DNA from 2 places in the Vibrio tasmaniensis genome. Region 1 is predicted to be linked to the other one. Evidence: predicted binding sites of a transcription regulator. Region 1 holds the regulator's gene; the other holds the start of a gene.

Region 1 (8,017 bases):
ATTGGTGGTCGGCAGCGCGACACCTGCGCGTGAGGTCAGGGTGAGGTAACTGTATTTACCGATCTGAGCGTTGTGCAGCGTTTCAAAGGCCGGAGTCGCCGAGCCTAACACAACCGGAATCTGCGCTTTATGAGCACGCATGATGGCAACATCACGAGCGTGGTAGCGTAGGCTATCTTGCTGCTTATAAGAGGCGTCGTGCTCTTCATCGACAATGACAATGCCCAGATCCGCGAACGGTGTGAACAGAGCTGAACGAGTACCGATCACAATGCCCGCTATTTTATCACGCGCCGATAACCAAGCATTTAGTCGCTCAGAATCATTTAAACCGGAATGGATAACCTCAACTGGAACATTAAAGCGTCGCTTAAAGCGGTTAATCGTTTGAGGGGTTAGACCGATCTCGGGCACTAACACTAACGCCTGTTTACCTTGGTCGAGAATCGGCTTGATCATATTCAGGTAGACTTCGGTCTTACCTGAGCCAGTTACACCCTCTAGCAAGAAGCAACCAAAGTCGGTTTGACTATTTACTGTCGCTATTGCTATAGCCTGCTCTTCATTGAGTTTTGGCTTATCTTGATCGTTTTCGAGCTCAACTGACCACGGCTGGCGCTTCGGCTTTTTCTCTACTGATTCAATCCAGCCTTTCTCTTCCAACGTCTTAAGTACCGCGCTGCTCACTTCTTCATCAATGAATTCTTGATGGGGAACTGGGCCGTGCTCAAGCATGTGCATTACTTTGGCTTGTTTGACGGCACGGCCAAAGCCCTGCATCAGTTGATCTCTACCTGATGGGGTCAATTGCCATTCAACAAGCGTCGCGAAGTCGGCAGCTTTGCCTTTTCGTAAGGCGCTTGGTAGTGCGTTGGCCAAGGTTTCACCTAGTGGATACTGATAGAACTGGCTGCACCATACCAAGAGTGAGTAGACCGATTCCGGCCAAACGGGTTGGTTGTCTAGTAAGGCTTTAATGGGCTTGAGTTTGTCTAACTCGAATTCAGATTCGTTAACCAGAGCCGTAACAATACCTGTTAAGGTTTGTCGTCCAAAAGGCACAGAAACTCGTCCACCAATTATAGGAAATAGGTGGCTAGGAATCTTGTAATCGAACTGTTTGTCTAGTGGAACCGGCAGTGCCACGCGGGCAATCATTGGGCGCATAAATGGACGACTTTATCTGAGTTGACGAGAGCGGACAGTCTAAAGGATAAGGCGGTTAAATTCGAGAAGCAGTTTGGACCAGCTCAGAGAGTAGAACCAATGAAGACCACTTAAGCCTTAAATCTTAAAGTGACAAAGGAAATAAAGAGGCTATTGGTGAAAAATGTATCAAATCAGTTGATCCTGCTTTATAGATTCATTACTATACTGCGCCTTAAAGGTATGGCTTTATCGCGGTTTAGTGATACAGCGGTGTCTTTATTTATTTTTTAACTACGTGTGGTGTCCGGCTTAGAATCGGATGGCGACACGGCCTAATTGAGGTTTTCCCATGAAAGTTGGTATCCACCCAGAATACAAAGCAGTTTCTGCAACTTGTTCTTGCGGTAACACGTTTGAGTTCAACTCAACGCTAGCAAAAGAATCAATCCACCTAGACGTATGTGACAAATGTCACCCGTTCTACACTGGTAAGCAACGTATCGTAGATACAGGCGGCCGTGTTGATCGCTTCAACAAGCGTTTCGGTGCTCTTTCTAGCAAGAAGTAATTCTCGCTATTTAGACATAAAAAGGACACTTCGGTGTCCTTTTTTGTTGCCTGTAAATTGAGAAAGTACTGAATCGTATTTCATTATTAGGTCAGTTAAAGTAATAGGTTACTGACGTAAATCTTACTTAATCACTTATCCCAACACTCTTTCCTCGAAATTCGCTCTAAAGTTGAGCAGGCGATAGTAATTTCAACTGCCCACTGGTCTTATTAGTAGTGAAATCTCGTTTTTTAATGATACAGATGCTTCAACCACCTAGGAACTTTGAAGTACATCCATTAACATGAACAAGATCCCCCAAATAATAATATCCTAGGAACCTACACCTATGTCTGAAGACAGCCGCCAAGATCAATCCTCTCAAGCGTTATCGCCTCAAGAACAATTCCGTCAGCAAGCTCTTGATTATCATGAGTTCCCAATTCCAGGCAAAATTGCCGTAGAACTGACGAAGCCTGCAAACTCTGCAGAAGACCTAGCACTGGCATACAGCCCAGGTGTAGCTGAGCCTGTTCGCGAGATCGCACAGAACGTCGATAACGTTTACAAGTACACAGGTAAAGGCAACATGGTTGCAGTTATCTCTAACGGTACTGCAATTCTTGGCTTAGGCAATCTTGGTCCTATTGCTTCTAAACCGGTTATGGAAGGTAAAGCGCTACTGTTTAAGCGTTTTGCTGGTTTAGATTCTATCGATATTGAAGTAAAACACCGCACAATCGATGAGTTCGTTGATACGGTTGCGAATATCGCAGATACATTTGGCGGTATTAACTTAGAAGACATCAAAGCACCAGACTGTTTTGAAATCGAGCGTCGCCTGATTGAGCGTTGTGATGTACCTGTATTCCACGATGACCAACACGGTACTGCGATTGTTACGGCAGCAGGTATGCTGAATGCGATTGAGCTTCAAGGTAAGAAACTGGAAGAGTGTAAGATCGTTTGTTTAGGTGCTGGCGCAGCAGCGGTTGCTTGTATGGAGCTACTGATTAAGTGTGGCGCTCAGCGTGAGAAGATCTACATGCTTGACCGTAAAGGTGTGATCCACACTCGTCGTGATGACTTGAATGAATACAAAGAGCTGTTCGCAAATAACACCGACAAGCGCACGCTTGAAGATGTTATCGAAGGCGCTGATCTGTTCTTGGGTGTATCGGGTCCTAATCTGCTACCAGCTAAGGCTCTTACGCTGATGGCTGATAAGCCGGTTGTGTTTGCATGTTCAAACCCAGATCCAGAGATCAAGCCTGAGCTTGCACACGAAGTTCGTTCTGACCTAATCATGGGTACAGGCCGTAGTGATTACCCTAACCAAGTAAACAACGTACTTTGTTTCCCATTCATTTTCCGTGGTGCACTAGACGTGCGTGCGAGCGAAATCAATGACGAAATGAAGCTAGCGGCGGTTAAAGCGATTCGTGAACTAGCGAAAGAAGAAGTTCCAGCTGAAGTATTGGCAGCTGCGGGCGAGACTGCACTGGAGTTCGGTAAGGGTTACATCATTCCTAAGCCAATGGACCCGCGTCTGCTTCCTCGCGTTGCAAAAGCAGTTGCTGAAGCGGCTGTTGAGTCTGGCGTTGCTCGAATTGAGATGCCTGCTAACTATATGGCTTAATGCCTTAATGCCTTAATGCCTTAATGCCTTAATGCCTTAATGCCTTAGTAGCTTAGTAGCTTAATAGCTTAGTAGCTGTTGCTCTATTGAGCGAAAAAGAATAATAAAAAACCGACTCATAGGAGTCGGTTTTTTTATGTCTATCATTCACAGCGCAGCTACAGATAACGTAGTGGGTGATGTGACAAATAGGGTTCAGCTATAGCGAATCAATAATGAAGGCGGTGACTGAGTTGTTTTTATTCTTCGTCAAACGCTTCGAACTCGATGCCCATCTCTGTCATCAGTTTTTTGACTTCAGTCGGGATGTCGTCTGGACGATCTTTACGAAGGTCTTCATCCGTTGGCAGTGGTTGGCCAGTGTACGCATGTAGAAAGGCTTCGCACAGTAGCTCACTGTTTGTTGCATGGCGTAGGTTGTTGATCTGGCGGCGAGTGCGCTCGTCAGTAAGAACCTTTAACACTTTTAGAGGGATAGAAACTGTAATTTTCTTTACTTGTTCGCTTTTCTTTCCATGCTCAGCATATGGGCTTATGTATTCACCATTCCAGTCGGCCATTGCGTACCTTCATCACTTTAGTTGTTAGAATAAATTAATAGTGCTGATTTTAGCGGGATTTACTGCCATAAGCAAAGACATATAGACGTCCGGAAGTGTTGACGTCTCACGTTTATGAAAGTAAAGTGAGTAACATATATCTAACACAGCCACAAAATGCCGACAAGCAGCTGTGATTCTCAGACGCAAAACTTGTAAGGAAGCACCTATGAGCAGCCGGAAGCCAGCAACCATCGCAGTACGTACTGGTATCGAGTCAGACACGCAACACCATGCCGTTGTCCCACCTATTTATCTTTCGACTAACTATGGGTTTCCCGCTTTTGGTGAAGTGCCAAAGTACGATTATACCCGCTCTGGTAACCCAAACCGCGGTCTATTAGAAACGGCACTATTTGAGCTTGAGTCTGGTAAAGGCGCGGTTGTTACTAACTGTGGTACGTCGGCACTTAACTTATGGGTATCCGCTTTCTTAGGTGGCGATGATCTTATTATTGCACCGCACGACTGCTATGGCGGTACTTACCGTCTGTTTAACACACGCTCACTCAAAGGTGACTTCAAAGTTCTGTTTGTTGATCAATCGGATCAAGCCGCACTGGATGCTGCGATCGCGCTTAAGCCAAAGTTAATCTTAATCGAAACGCCATCGAATCCATTGGTTCGTGTGGTTGATATTGCAGAAACTTGCCGTAAAGCGAAAGAAGTAGGTGCTCTGGTTGCTGTCGACAACACGTTTTTGACGCCTGTGTTCCAAAAGCCTTTAGAGCTGGGTGCGGATTTTGTTATCCACTCAACCACCAAGTACATCAACGGACACTCAGATGTCATTGGTGGTGTTGTAGTTACTAAGACAGAAGAGCACGCTGAAGAGCTAGCATGGTGGGGTAACTGTATTGGTGCAACCGGCACACCATTTGATAGCTACATGACGCTACGTGGTATTCGTACGCTAGGTGCACGTATGCGCGTTCACGAAGAGAGCTCACGTGAAATTCTGACGGCTCTGCAACAACAAGATCTGGTGGGTACGATTTACCACCCAAGCCTTCCTGAACATCCGGGTCACGAGATCGCGAAGAAACAGCAGTTGGGCTTTGGTTCCATGCTGAGCTTTGAATTTTCGGGATCTTTTGAAGCACTTAAATATTTTGTGGATAAATTAGAGCTATTTTCTTTGGCTGAATCATTGGGCGGTGTTGAAAGCCTGATTTGTCACCCAGCGTCGATGACTCACCGTGCTATGGGCGAAGCAGCATTAGCAGAAGCGGGTGTTTCTCAACAATTACTGCGCCTTTCTGTTGGCCTTGAAGATGCAGAAGACTTGATTGATGATCTCAAGCAAGCGTTTGAAAAAACACAAGGCTTTATCGCAGAAGGGGAGGTTTAATAATGACAACCTTTCGCCAGCTACATAAATTTGGTGGCAGCAGTTTAGCGAACCCTGAGTGTTACCAACGCGTGGTCAATATTCTTAGAGAATACTCGTCAGCTACTGACTTGGTCGTGGTATCGGCTGCGGGTAAAACAACTAACCGCTTGATTGAGTTTGTTGAAGCGCTCGACAAAGATGGTCGTATTGCGCATGAATGTCTACAAACCCTTCGTCAGTTCCAGCTTGAGCTGATTGAAGCGCTGCTTGAAGATGAGTCTGCGGCTCAGCTAACGGCCACTATTCAACAAGAATTTACTGCTTTAGGTGAGCTAACTGCTCCTCTAAGCGAATCGCAAAAAGCACAGGTGTTAGGACACGGTGAGGTTTGGTCTTCACGTTTGTTAGCTGCTCTGTTGTGCCAACATGACTTACAAGCAGTTGCTCAAGATGCGCGTGCCTTTTTACGTGCAGAAGCGGGTGCTCAACCCGAAGTGGATCGCGCGCGTTCTTATCCTCTGATTAAAGAAGTTTTGGCTCAGCATACGCATTGCCGAGTGGTGATTACGGGCTTTATGGCTCAGAACTGCGAAGGTGAAACAGTACTGCTTGGTCGTAACGGTTCAGATTACTCAGCAACCGTGATTGGCGCTTTGGCTGAAGTTGAACGTGTGACGATTTGGAGTGACGTGGCAGGCGTTTACAGCGCTGACCCTCGTTTGGTTTCGGATGCGTGTTTGTTGCCTCTGCTTCGCCTTGATGAAGCGAGTGAACTCGCTCGTCTGGCGGCTCCAGTGCTCCATAGCCGAACGCTACAGCCTGTGGCTCAAAGTGCTATGGATCTCAGCTTGCGCTGCAGCTACCAGCCGGAGGCGGGCTCTACACAGATAGAGCGTGTACTGGCATCGGGTCGTGGCGCAAAAATCATTACCTCTCTGGATGAAGTTCTGATCGTTCAGCTGACCTTTGGTCATGGCCATGATTTTGACCGCTTAGAAAGTGAAGTTCTTGAAGGTCTTAAACGAGCTCAACTTGAGCCGCTTGCTTATGAGCTTGAACCCGATCAGCACTGTTTGCGCCTTGCTTATACAGAAGAGATCGCTGGTGGCGCTTTAGAATATCTACAAGACCACGCGATTGAAGCGGAAATTAAGCTTAAAGAAGGCTTCTCTCTGATTGCGGCGGTGGGTGCTGGTGTGACTAAGAACCCGAACCATTGTTATGGATTCTACCAACAACTCAAGAGCTCACCGGTTGAGTTTATCTCAGAAGCAAACTCAGGCTTGAGCTTAGTGGCTGTGATTCGTAAGAGTGAAACATCAAGCCTAGTGAAAGGCATTCACTCTCAACTGTTCCAAGCGCAGAAGCGTGTTGCGATTGCTTTATGTGGCAAGGGCAATATTGGTTCAAGTTGGTTAAGCCTGTTTGCTGAGCAAAAAGCGGAACTTGAAAAGCGTCGTGGAATGAACTTTGAATTGGTTGCGGTGATTGATAGCCAAACTTATTGGTTCGATGATCAAGGCATTGATGCGACTTCTGTGAGCAAGCGTTTTGATGATGAAGCGATTGCCAATAACGGCAACGACTGGCTAGAGCGTTTGGGTTCTATTCAGGGCTACGATGAAGCGGTTGTGTTAGATGTTACGGCAAGCCCGGTGCTTGCTGCAAAATACCTGCAAGTCGCACAACAAGGTATTCACCTGATCTCGGCTAACAAGGTGGCAGGTTCTGCATCAAGCGAGTATTACCATCAGGTACAAGATGCTTTCGCTAAGATCAGCCGTCATTGGCTGTACAATGCGACAGTGGGTGCTGGCTTACCGATTAACCACACGGTACGTGACCTGCGCGAAAGCGGTGACGATATTATTGCTCTGTCAGGTATATTCTCGGGCACTCTATCTTGGTTATTCCAACAGTTTGATGGCACGGTGTCATTCAGCGAGTTGGTTGATTTAGCGTGGCAACAAGGCCTGACGGAACCGGATCCTCGTGCTGACCTCGATGGCTCTGACGTGATGCGTAAGCTAGTGATTCTGGCGCGTGAATCGGGTTTAGATATTGAGCCTGAAAACGTCAAAGTAGAATCATTGGTACCTGAAGAATTACAAGATCTGTCAGTGGATGACTTCTTTGATAAAGCTTCTGTACTGAGTGAAGAGTTGGCCGAGCGTTTAGATAAAGCGCAGTCTCAACAGAAGGTTTTGCGTTACGTCGCGCGTTTAGAGAAGAATGGCAAAGCAACGGTAGGCGTTGAGGCGCTATCGAAAGAGCACGCCCTGGCGAACTTATTACCTTGCGACAACATCTTTGCGATTGAGAGCAAATGGTACAAAGATAATCCATTGGTTATTCGTGGCCCAGGTGCTGGTCGTGAAGTGACAGCTGGTGCAATTCAATCTGACCTAAACAGAATGTCTAGCCTGTTTTAATACTGAGAGCGGTTGGCTTAATACTTAGAGCGATTGGCTTAATAGTCAGATCAATTGCTTTAATACTCAGATTAATTGTTTAAATGCGTAAATAGCATACTATCCACTAAGATAAATAAGGCTGAAAGCACGATGTGTTTTCAGTCTTTTTTCTACATTATTTCTTCTTTGCGACCCACCTATCGGCTTGAGCTTTTCTCACTATCTACTTGAAAAAAATTCATAATGGATCTGTTGACATTAAATCGTATTCAATTCATTCTGAAGACATATAGACGTCTAAACGTCGTTAGGGATTTGAGATTATTTAGTGGT
Region 2 (8,017 bases), 1.0 Mb from region 1:
GCGACGCCGTGTTGTGGAAGCACTATCCACGTGAGCAATTCGCGGATTTCACCAACGTTGAAACCGGAATTGAATTGACTCTGCACGAAGACATCAAGACTTTCTACGGCGCACAATTCAGCGCAGATATGAACGCGACTTTTGATGGTAACGAGCTGACTCTGTTACAGATTTGGAGTGATGAAGACTTCGAATGCCTACAAGAAAACATTTTGGGTCACCTAGTGACTCAGCGTCGTCTAAAGCTAAAACCAACGGTTTTCATTGCCGCGACTGATGCTGAACTGGATGTGATCTCTATCTGTAACTTAACGGGTAACGTGATTCTAGAGCGCTTAGGCACCAAAAATCGTGATGTATTAGCCGAGACATTGGCAGAATTTTTAGAAAAGTTACAACCAGCGGTATAAATAGATGTACGTACTAGAACTTCAATTTGAGTGTTTTGATAACACAACGGTCAGCGCTGTCGATAAGGCGGTTAATGGCTTGATGGATGCACTTCGTTATAACGGACAAGTGTTAGGTCGTGAGTTTCCAATCGTGATGGGCGACGGTGAATTCTATGTTCGCGTAGTGTGCCCTGAGCAAGATAGTTTACACCCACGTAATCACTCAGACTTCGTCAAAGTCTGTTTCGAGCGCTTATCTGCGGCGAGTTTATTAGCGCCTAAGATGCGTCTGCTTGGCCGAGATCTTAATTCCGAAGAAGTAGCCGAAGATGAAACGCCAAGTTGGCAGGTGTTATACACGACATTCGTGCATACCTGTTCACCACTGCGTAGTGGCGATAGCTTGTTGCCTATTCCACTATATCGTAACCCGCCGACATTTAATGGCGATCATAAAGCCGTACTGAAATGGCAGACCGAATGGCAAGCCTGTGATGAAGTGCAAATGGGTGGTGGTTGCCGTGCTGAACATGCAACGCTAACCGAGATCAGTGATACTAAGAGTGTGCTGTTTAAACGCGGTTGGGGTTTAAGAGGACGCATTGAATTTCTGACTAAGATTCCAACTTACTACTACTTATATCGTGTCGGTGGGATCAGCCTGAAAGATGAAAAAGAGCGCAAATGTCCGCAATGTGGTGGTGAATGGCTGCTTGATGCACCAATCCACGACATTTTCTATTTTAAGTGTGACGATTGCCGTCTGGTATCCAACATTTCTTGGGATCACCTCAAGTAATCGACTTCGTTTCGATTAACCCTGAGAAGCTTTACTTTCTAGCAAACCTTCATCATTAAAAAAGGGGCTGACATTGAGTCAGCCCCTTTCGGTATCTATAAGTGTCTATTTAAGCTGATTACCAACCTTTAACTACGCCACCTTGGAAGATGTCAGAAGCTGCGTTGTACACTTCTTCAGTTTGATATGCTTTAACGAAGTTTTGTACGTTTTCTGCATTTAGGTTGTCTTCACGAGAAACGATTAGGTTCACGTATGGAGAATCTTTGTCTTCAACGAATACGCCGTCTTTTTGTGGAGTCAGATTGATAGAGCTCGCGTAAGTAGTGTTGATGATAGATAAAGTTACATCATCAAGAGAACGTGGCAGTTGAGCTGCGTCTAGTTCAACAATCGTTAGGTTCTTAGGGTTACCAACGATGTCACGAACGGTAGCTAGAAGACCTGCACTTTCACGAAGTTCAAGTAGACCTTGCTGTTCAAGAAGCAGTAGAGAACGACCTAGGTTTGTTGGGTCGTTTGGTACAGCAATACGAGCACCATCTTGGATTTCGTCTACAGATTTAACTTCTTTAGAGTAACCAGCAATAGGGTAAACAAAAGTGTTACCAGCGATCGTTAGCTTGTAACCACGGTCAGCAACTTGCTGATCGAGATACGGCGTGTGCTGGAATGCATTGATGTCGATAGAACCATCATCTAGTGCTGCGTTAGGTGTTACATAATCCGTAAAAGTGACCAGTTCAACATCCAGGCCGTATTGCTCTTTAGCGACTTTAGCTGCTACTTCAGCAACTTGTGCTTCTGCACCTGCCATTACGCCGACTTTGATCTTAGAAGTATCGACTTCTTTATCACCACAACCTGCTAGTACTAGCGCTGAAGCTGCTGCTGCAATAGTAAGTAAACCTTTAAGGTTAAATTTCATAATAATCTCCTTTTAATAAATCTATTTAATTTGGTTTCGATGACTTTATGTATCTAATGATTAACGCTTTTAATGAATGGGTGTTTCAAATAACGTCACATTCACGAAGTCAGCCTTTATCTGTGGTCAACGCGGCGAACCAATGAATCACCGATTGATTGAATAATTTGTACCAGCACAATCAACATGACGACGGTCACAGCCATAATGGTCACATCGTAGCGGTGAAATCCGTAACGAATCGCGACATCACCTAGGCCGCCACCACCTACAGTTCCGGCCATTGCCGAGTAACTCACAAGAGTCACTAGCGTAATCGTCACTGAGTTGATGATAGTCGGCAGTGCTTCAGGAAGCAGAACCTTATTGATAATTTGTGTTGGTGTTGCGCCCATTGACTGAGCTGCTTCCACTAGACCTGTTGGTACTTCAAGTAGTGCACTCTCGATAAGTCGAGCCACGAATGGGATAGCGCCAATCGTCAGTGGAACAATCGCTGCTGTTGTACCTATGAAGGTGCCGATCAGCATTTTAGTGAGAGGGATGATCGCTACCATCAGTACTAAGAAAGGCACTGAACGGCCCACGTTCACAACTGCACCAAGAATCTTGTTTAGTTTGGTGTTCTCTAACAGACCACCTTTTTTAGTGGTGTGTAGAATCACGCCTAATGGAATACCGACAGCGAAACCAACGATGCCAGCAACAGCAACCATGTAAAGCGTTTCGCCAGTTGCTTCGAGTAGAAGGTTGCCGTTAAGGCTGATCCAGTCAGCAATCTCGTTGAAACTAAAGGACATAACCAAGCACCTCTACTTTTACATTGTTGTCGCGTAGGAATTGGATAGCAGCATTATCATCTGCTTCATTACCGAACAGCTCAGCGACCATCATGCCGAACTTCACGCCGCCGGCGTAATCAAGGTCAGAGCTTAAGATGCTGACATCGATATTAAATTTACGAGCAATTTGTGTCATCAGTGGAGCATCAACCGTTGCACCAGTAAACTCAAGACGTACTAATGGATAGCTGCTGTTGACACGAGTCTCTTGCAAACGCGCTTGATAATCTTCAGGAATCGTTAGATCCAGCGTCGAACGAATGAACTGATGCGCAAGCTCTGTCTTAGGGTGTGCAAAGATGTCACCAACTGTGCCTTTCTCTACTAGCTCACCACCACCGATGATCGCAACTTCGTGACAAATGCTCTTAACTACGTCCATTTCATGAGTAATCAGTAGGATAGTGATACTCAACTTACGGTTGATTTCACGTAGCAGCTCAAGAATAGATTGAGTCGTTGCTGGATCCAGTGCACTGGTCGCTTCATCACACAGTAGTACTTTCGGGTCTGATGCTAGTGCACGAGCAATCGCGACACGCTGCTTTTGACCACCACTTAAGTTTGCAGGGTAGGTATCACGCTTATCCGATAGGCCGACAAGCTCAAGTAACTCACTCACTTTCGCTTCAATCGCTGCTTTATCTCTACCAGCGAGCTCTAAAGGCAGCGCTACGTTGTTAAATACAGTACGAGAAGACAGCAGATTGAAGTGTTGGAATATCATGCCGATGTTACGGCGTGCTTCGCTAAGTTCTGATTTGCTGAGTTTTGTTAGGTCGATACCGTCAACAATCACCTCACCTGACGTTGGAGCTTCCAACATGTTTACACAACGGATAAGGGTACTTTTTCCTGCACCTGAAGAGCCGATGACTCCAAAGATTTGACCTTGAGGAATGTGGAGGTTGATATCAATTAAGGCATTGATTTCTTTAGTGCCTTGATAAAAAACCTTATTGACTTGATTCACTTTAATCATAGAGAAACTCGTGCAGGTAGAACAGAATAATATATTGATGACTCACTCGATTTACAGATGATGCTATGGTGTTCTATGATCTAAGTCAATAGATATTTTTACGTCTAGACGGCTAAACGCGGATTGCGAAGTTAAACTAGAAACAAATCGTTAACGAACGCAAAACTAAATAGATAGTGATGAAGCAAATAAAGCGTGTAATAATTAATGATTAATAGAGAGTTGATAGAGAACTGAATTTTGTCTAAACCTGCTGTTTTTTTAGATCGTGATGGTGTGATTAACGTTGATCACGGCTACGTACATGATGAACATGACTTTGAATACATCGATGGTGTGTTTGAAGCGGCGAAAGCGTTTAAAGATATGGGTTATTTATTGGTGTTAGTGACCAATCAATCTGGTATTGCTCGCGGCATGTTTAGCGAAGATCGTTTTCTTTCTCTAACGCAGTGGATGGATTGGAACTTTGTTGATAACGGCGTTGAGCTAGATGGTATTTATTACTGCCCGCACCACGCTGAGCACGGTATTGGTGACTACAAACAAGATTGTGAATGTCGTAAGCCAAAGCCTGGCATGTTCATTTCAGCGCGTGATTTTCTGAAAATTGATATGGCAAACTCTGTCATGATCGGCGATAAAGCTGAAGACATGATGGCTGCAGAAGCAGCGGGTGTTGGCACTAAAGTTCTGGTAAGAACCGGTAAGCCAATCACTGAAAAGGGTGAAGCGTTAGCCAGCGTTGTGCTTGATAGCATTAAAGACGTACCTGCTTTTTTGAAAGGCTAAGACACTTCTCCACCGTTAATGTATATAGATGAGGAACGCAGTATGAAAGCATTGTTGGTAATATCTCTATGTACGGTAGCGTTAGTCGGGTGCTCTAAATCAGCAGCTCCTGAGACTGAGAGCGCAGTATCGGACGATCAATTCGTGACTTATCAATGTGAGTCTGACGCTTCATTTAAGGTCGCTTACCTTGGTGATGAAAAAGCGGTATTACGTTTGCCAGAGAATGAATATCGCCTCACTCAAATAGCGGCAGGTTCAGGAACGAAGTACATCTTAGATGATGGAACCTCTGAACTGATCAATAGCGTAACTTTACGAACTAAAGGTGACAATGCACGTCTAGAACTTGGTCGTGTTATCTATAAAAACTGCCGAAAGTAGGTCATAGTGAACGACTAGGATTTACAAACAGTTAAGTGAGGGAGTTCGCCCTCACTTTTTCTTTCTCTTCCCTTTAACGTTAGACTTTTTATGAGCAAAAAACTCACTATTCTCGATATTGCTAAGCTGTCCGGTGTTGGTAAGTCTACCGTATCTCGCGTTCTGACCAATGATCCCAAAGTGAAACCTGAAACCCGTGAAAGGGTGGAAAGAGTAATTCAAGAATCAGGGTATACACCTTCAAAGTCTGCACAATCTATGCGCGGTGGCAGCCAAAAAGTCATCGGTGTGATCATCTCTCGTCTGGACTCTCCCTCTGAAAACAAAGCGGTAAGTACGATGCTGGCCGAGTTGTATCGAGCGGATTACGATGTGGTGATCATGGAAAGCCAACTTGATAGAGATAAAGCCAATGAGCACCTTCAGGTTCTTAAACGTCGCAATGTTGATGGCATCATTGTGTTTGGCTTTACTGACTGTGATATCCCTGCGATCGAAGCGTGGGAACACAAAGCGGTGGTGATTGCTCTGGATACCGAGAACGTGACATCGATTAACTATGATAACCAGCAGGTGATCAATAGTGCGTTGGCGCATCTGTCGGATCAAGGGATCTCAGATATTGGCTTTATTGGCGTTGATCCTAGCGATAAATCAACCGGTGAACTGCGTCTTAAGGCTTATCTCGATTGGTGCGAAAGCACTGGAGTGATTGCGAACTATCGCACTGGTCAGCTTCATCATGAAAGCGCTTATCAGCTGGTGGATGAGGTGCTAGCTCCTGCGACTCAAGCACTTGTTTGTGCCAGTGACACATTAGCTCTTGGCGTGATCAAGCGTCTTCAAGAACTACAACGTGAAGATGTGGTTGTAACAGGTGTCGGTGGCAATGATCTTCTCTCTTTCTTGTTCCCGCGAGTATTTAGTATTGATCCTGGATATCAATCTGCAGGAAAATTGGCCGCTAATCTATTGATCTCTCAGCTTTTAGGCAATGCAGAGATCTCTCATCACACGCAATCTCCGATTCTATAATCCACTCAATTAAGCGAAATTGAACCGCTTAGATTAAAATTAGAGTGTGATCTCTTTCAATTAATGGGACTGTTCCCATTTTAATTTATCATTCACGTGGGCATTATAATAACTGTGATTGGGAATGTTCCCATAAGTCTAAATCCGAGTAGTTATCGCTGCATGGTTTAGATGAGTAATTGAATGAAACCAGGGTGGGGTAGTATGAGTAAGATAGCGAAGCAAGACGTTGCGCGTCTTATCGAGTTAGTCGGTGGCAAAGAAAATATTGCGAGTGTCAGCCATTGTCTAACTCGACTGCGTTTTGTATTGAACGATACGGAACAAGCGAACAAAGCAGAATTAGAGAAGCTTAAGCTGGTAAAAGGCTGCTTTACTAACGCAGGTCAATTCCAAGTGGTTATTGGCACCGAGGTTGATGAGGTGTACGCACTTCTGATTGAGCAAACCGGTAAAGATGCATCATCAAAAGATGAGGCGAAACTGGCGGCTCGCCAAAATATGAACTTCCTTGAGCGTGGTATCTCCCATTTAGCCGAAATTTTCGTACCACTGCTGCCAGCCATCATTACTGGTGGTTTGATTCTTGGTTTCCGCAATGTGATTGGCGACATTCGCATGTTCGACGGCAAAACCTTAGTTGAAATCAGTCAATTCTGGGCAACCGTTCACTCATTCTTATGGTTGATCGGCGAAGCTATTTTCTTCTTCCTACCGGTTGGTGTGTGTTGGGCAACGGTTAAGAAACTCGGCGGAACGCCTATTTTGGGTATTACGCTTGGTGTGACCTTAGTTTCTCCACAGTTGATGAACGCTTACATGATAGGTAAATCGGTACCTGAGGTGTGGGATTTTGGCTTGTTCGTGATTGAGAAAGTCGGTTATCAAGCTCAGGTGATCCCTGCGATGTTAGCGGGTGTGGCTTTGGCGTTCATTGAAACTAACCTTAAGCGCATTGTTCCAGCTTATTTGTACCTAGTGGTTGTGCCATTTGTTTCGATTATCTTGTCTGTGATTCTAGCGCACGCCTTTATTGGCCCATTCGGTCGTATGTTAGGCGATGGTGTGGCATTCGCGGCTAAAGCGGCAATGACAGGCGACTTTGCTATTCTGGGTTCAGTGGTATTTGGCTTCCTTTACGCACCTTTGGTTATTACGGGTATTCACCACACAACCAACGCCGTTGACCTACAACTGATGCAAGACTTAGGTGGCACGCCAATCTGGCCTTTGATTGCGCTATCAAATATCGCACAAGCTTCAGCGGTTGTCGGCATCATTATCTTAAGTAAGCGTGAAGGTGAGCGAGACATTTCAGTACCTGCAGCAATCTCAGCCTACTTAGGTGTGACAGAGCCTGCGATGTACGGCATCAACCTTAAATACAAATTCCCAATGCTGAGCGCAATGATTGGTAGTGCTGTTGCTGCCGCAATCTGTGGTAGCGCAGGTGTGATGGCGAATGGTATCGGTGTTGGTGGCTTGCCGGGTATCTTATCGATTCAACCTCAATATTGGTCGATTTACTTAGTCGCGATGCTGGTGGCGGTTGCACTGCCGATAACGCTGACATTGTTCTTCTATAAACGAGCACAGATGAAAGGCGAGTTAGAAACCGCCAACGCGTAATGTATTTAGCAAGCGATGACTTCAAGTGAGTCATCGCTTTTTCTCTTAGTTATAACGGCTATTCGACCATGATTTGCATGGTGATTTTTATTTTATATTTTCTGGTAAGTGAGTGTTAGAGATGGCGATGACTGAACATGATGAAAGTTGGTGGAAAACCGCAACCATCTATCAAATCTACCCAAAGAGTTTTTGTGACAGTGGCAGTAAAGGCACTGGTGATATCAAAGGGAT

What was found. Region 1 encodes MetJ, which represses methionine synthesis genes. Its sites were predicted from a motif close to TTAGACNTNTANANGTCTAA; they were not measured.
Region 2: metN (methionine ABC transporter ATP-binding protein MetN) is a predicted target of MetJ. The motif match lies at 4,040-4,059, and genes of this name have one in related genera.

What each region holds. Positions count from the first base shown of each region.
Region 1 covers NZ_AP025510.1:256,556-264,572, forward strand. The annotation lists gene priA (primosomal protein N') at 1-1,167, opposite strand, end outside; gene rpmE (50S ribosomal protein L31) at 1,499-1,717, shown strand; gene OCV44_RS01175 (malic enzyme-like NAD(P)-binding protein) at 2,049-3,338, shown strand; gene metJ (met regulon transcriptional regulator MetJ) at 3,578-3,898, opposite strand; gene OCV44_RS01185 (O-succinylhomoserine (thiol)-lyase) at 4,107-5,288, shown strand; gene OCV44_RS01190 (bifunctional aspartate kinase/homoserine dehydrogenase II) at 5,291-7,702, shown strand.
Region 2 covers NZ_AP025510.1:2,451,554-2,459,570, reverse strand. The annotation lists gene syd (SecY-interacting protein) at 1-410, shown strand, start outside; gene OCV44_RS11065 (Zn-ribbon-containing protein) at 415-1,191, shown strand; gene OCV44_RS11060 (MetQ/NlpA family lipoprotein) at 1,310-2,119, opposite strand; gene OCV44_RS11055 (methionine ABC transporter permease) at 2,236-2,919, opposite strand; gene metN (methionine ABC transporter ATP-binding protein MetN) at 2,909-3,943, opposite strand; gene gmhB (D-glycero-beta-D-manno-heptose 1,7-bisphosphate 7-phosphatase) at 4,184-4,735, shown strand; gene OCV44_RS11040 (MliC family protein) at 4,778-5,119, shown strand; gene treR (trehalose operon repressor TreR) at 5,210-6,154, shown strand; gene treB (PTS trehalose transporter subunit IIBC) at 6,359-7,783, shown strand; gene treC (alpha,alpha-phosphotrehalase) at 7,905-8,017, shown strand, end outside.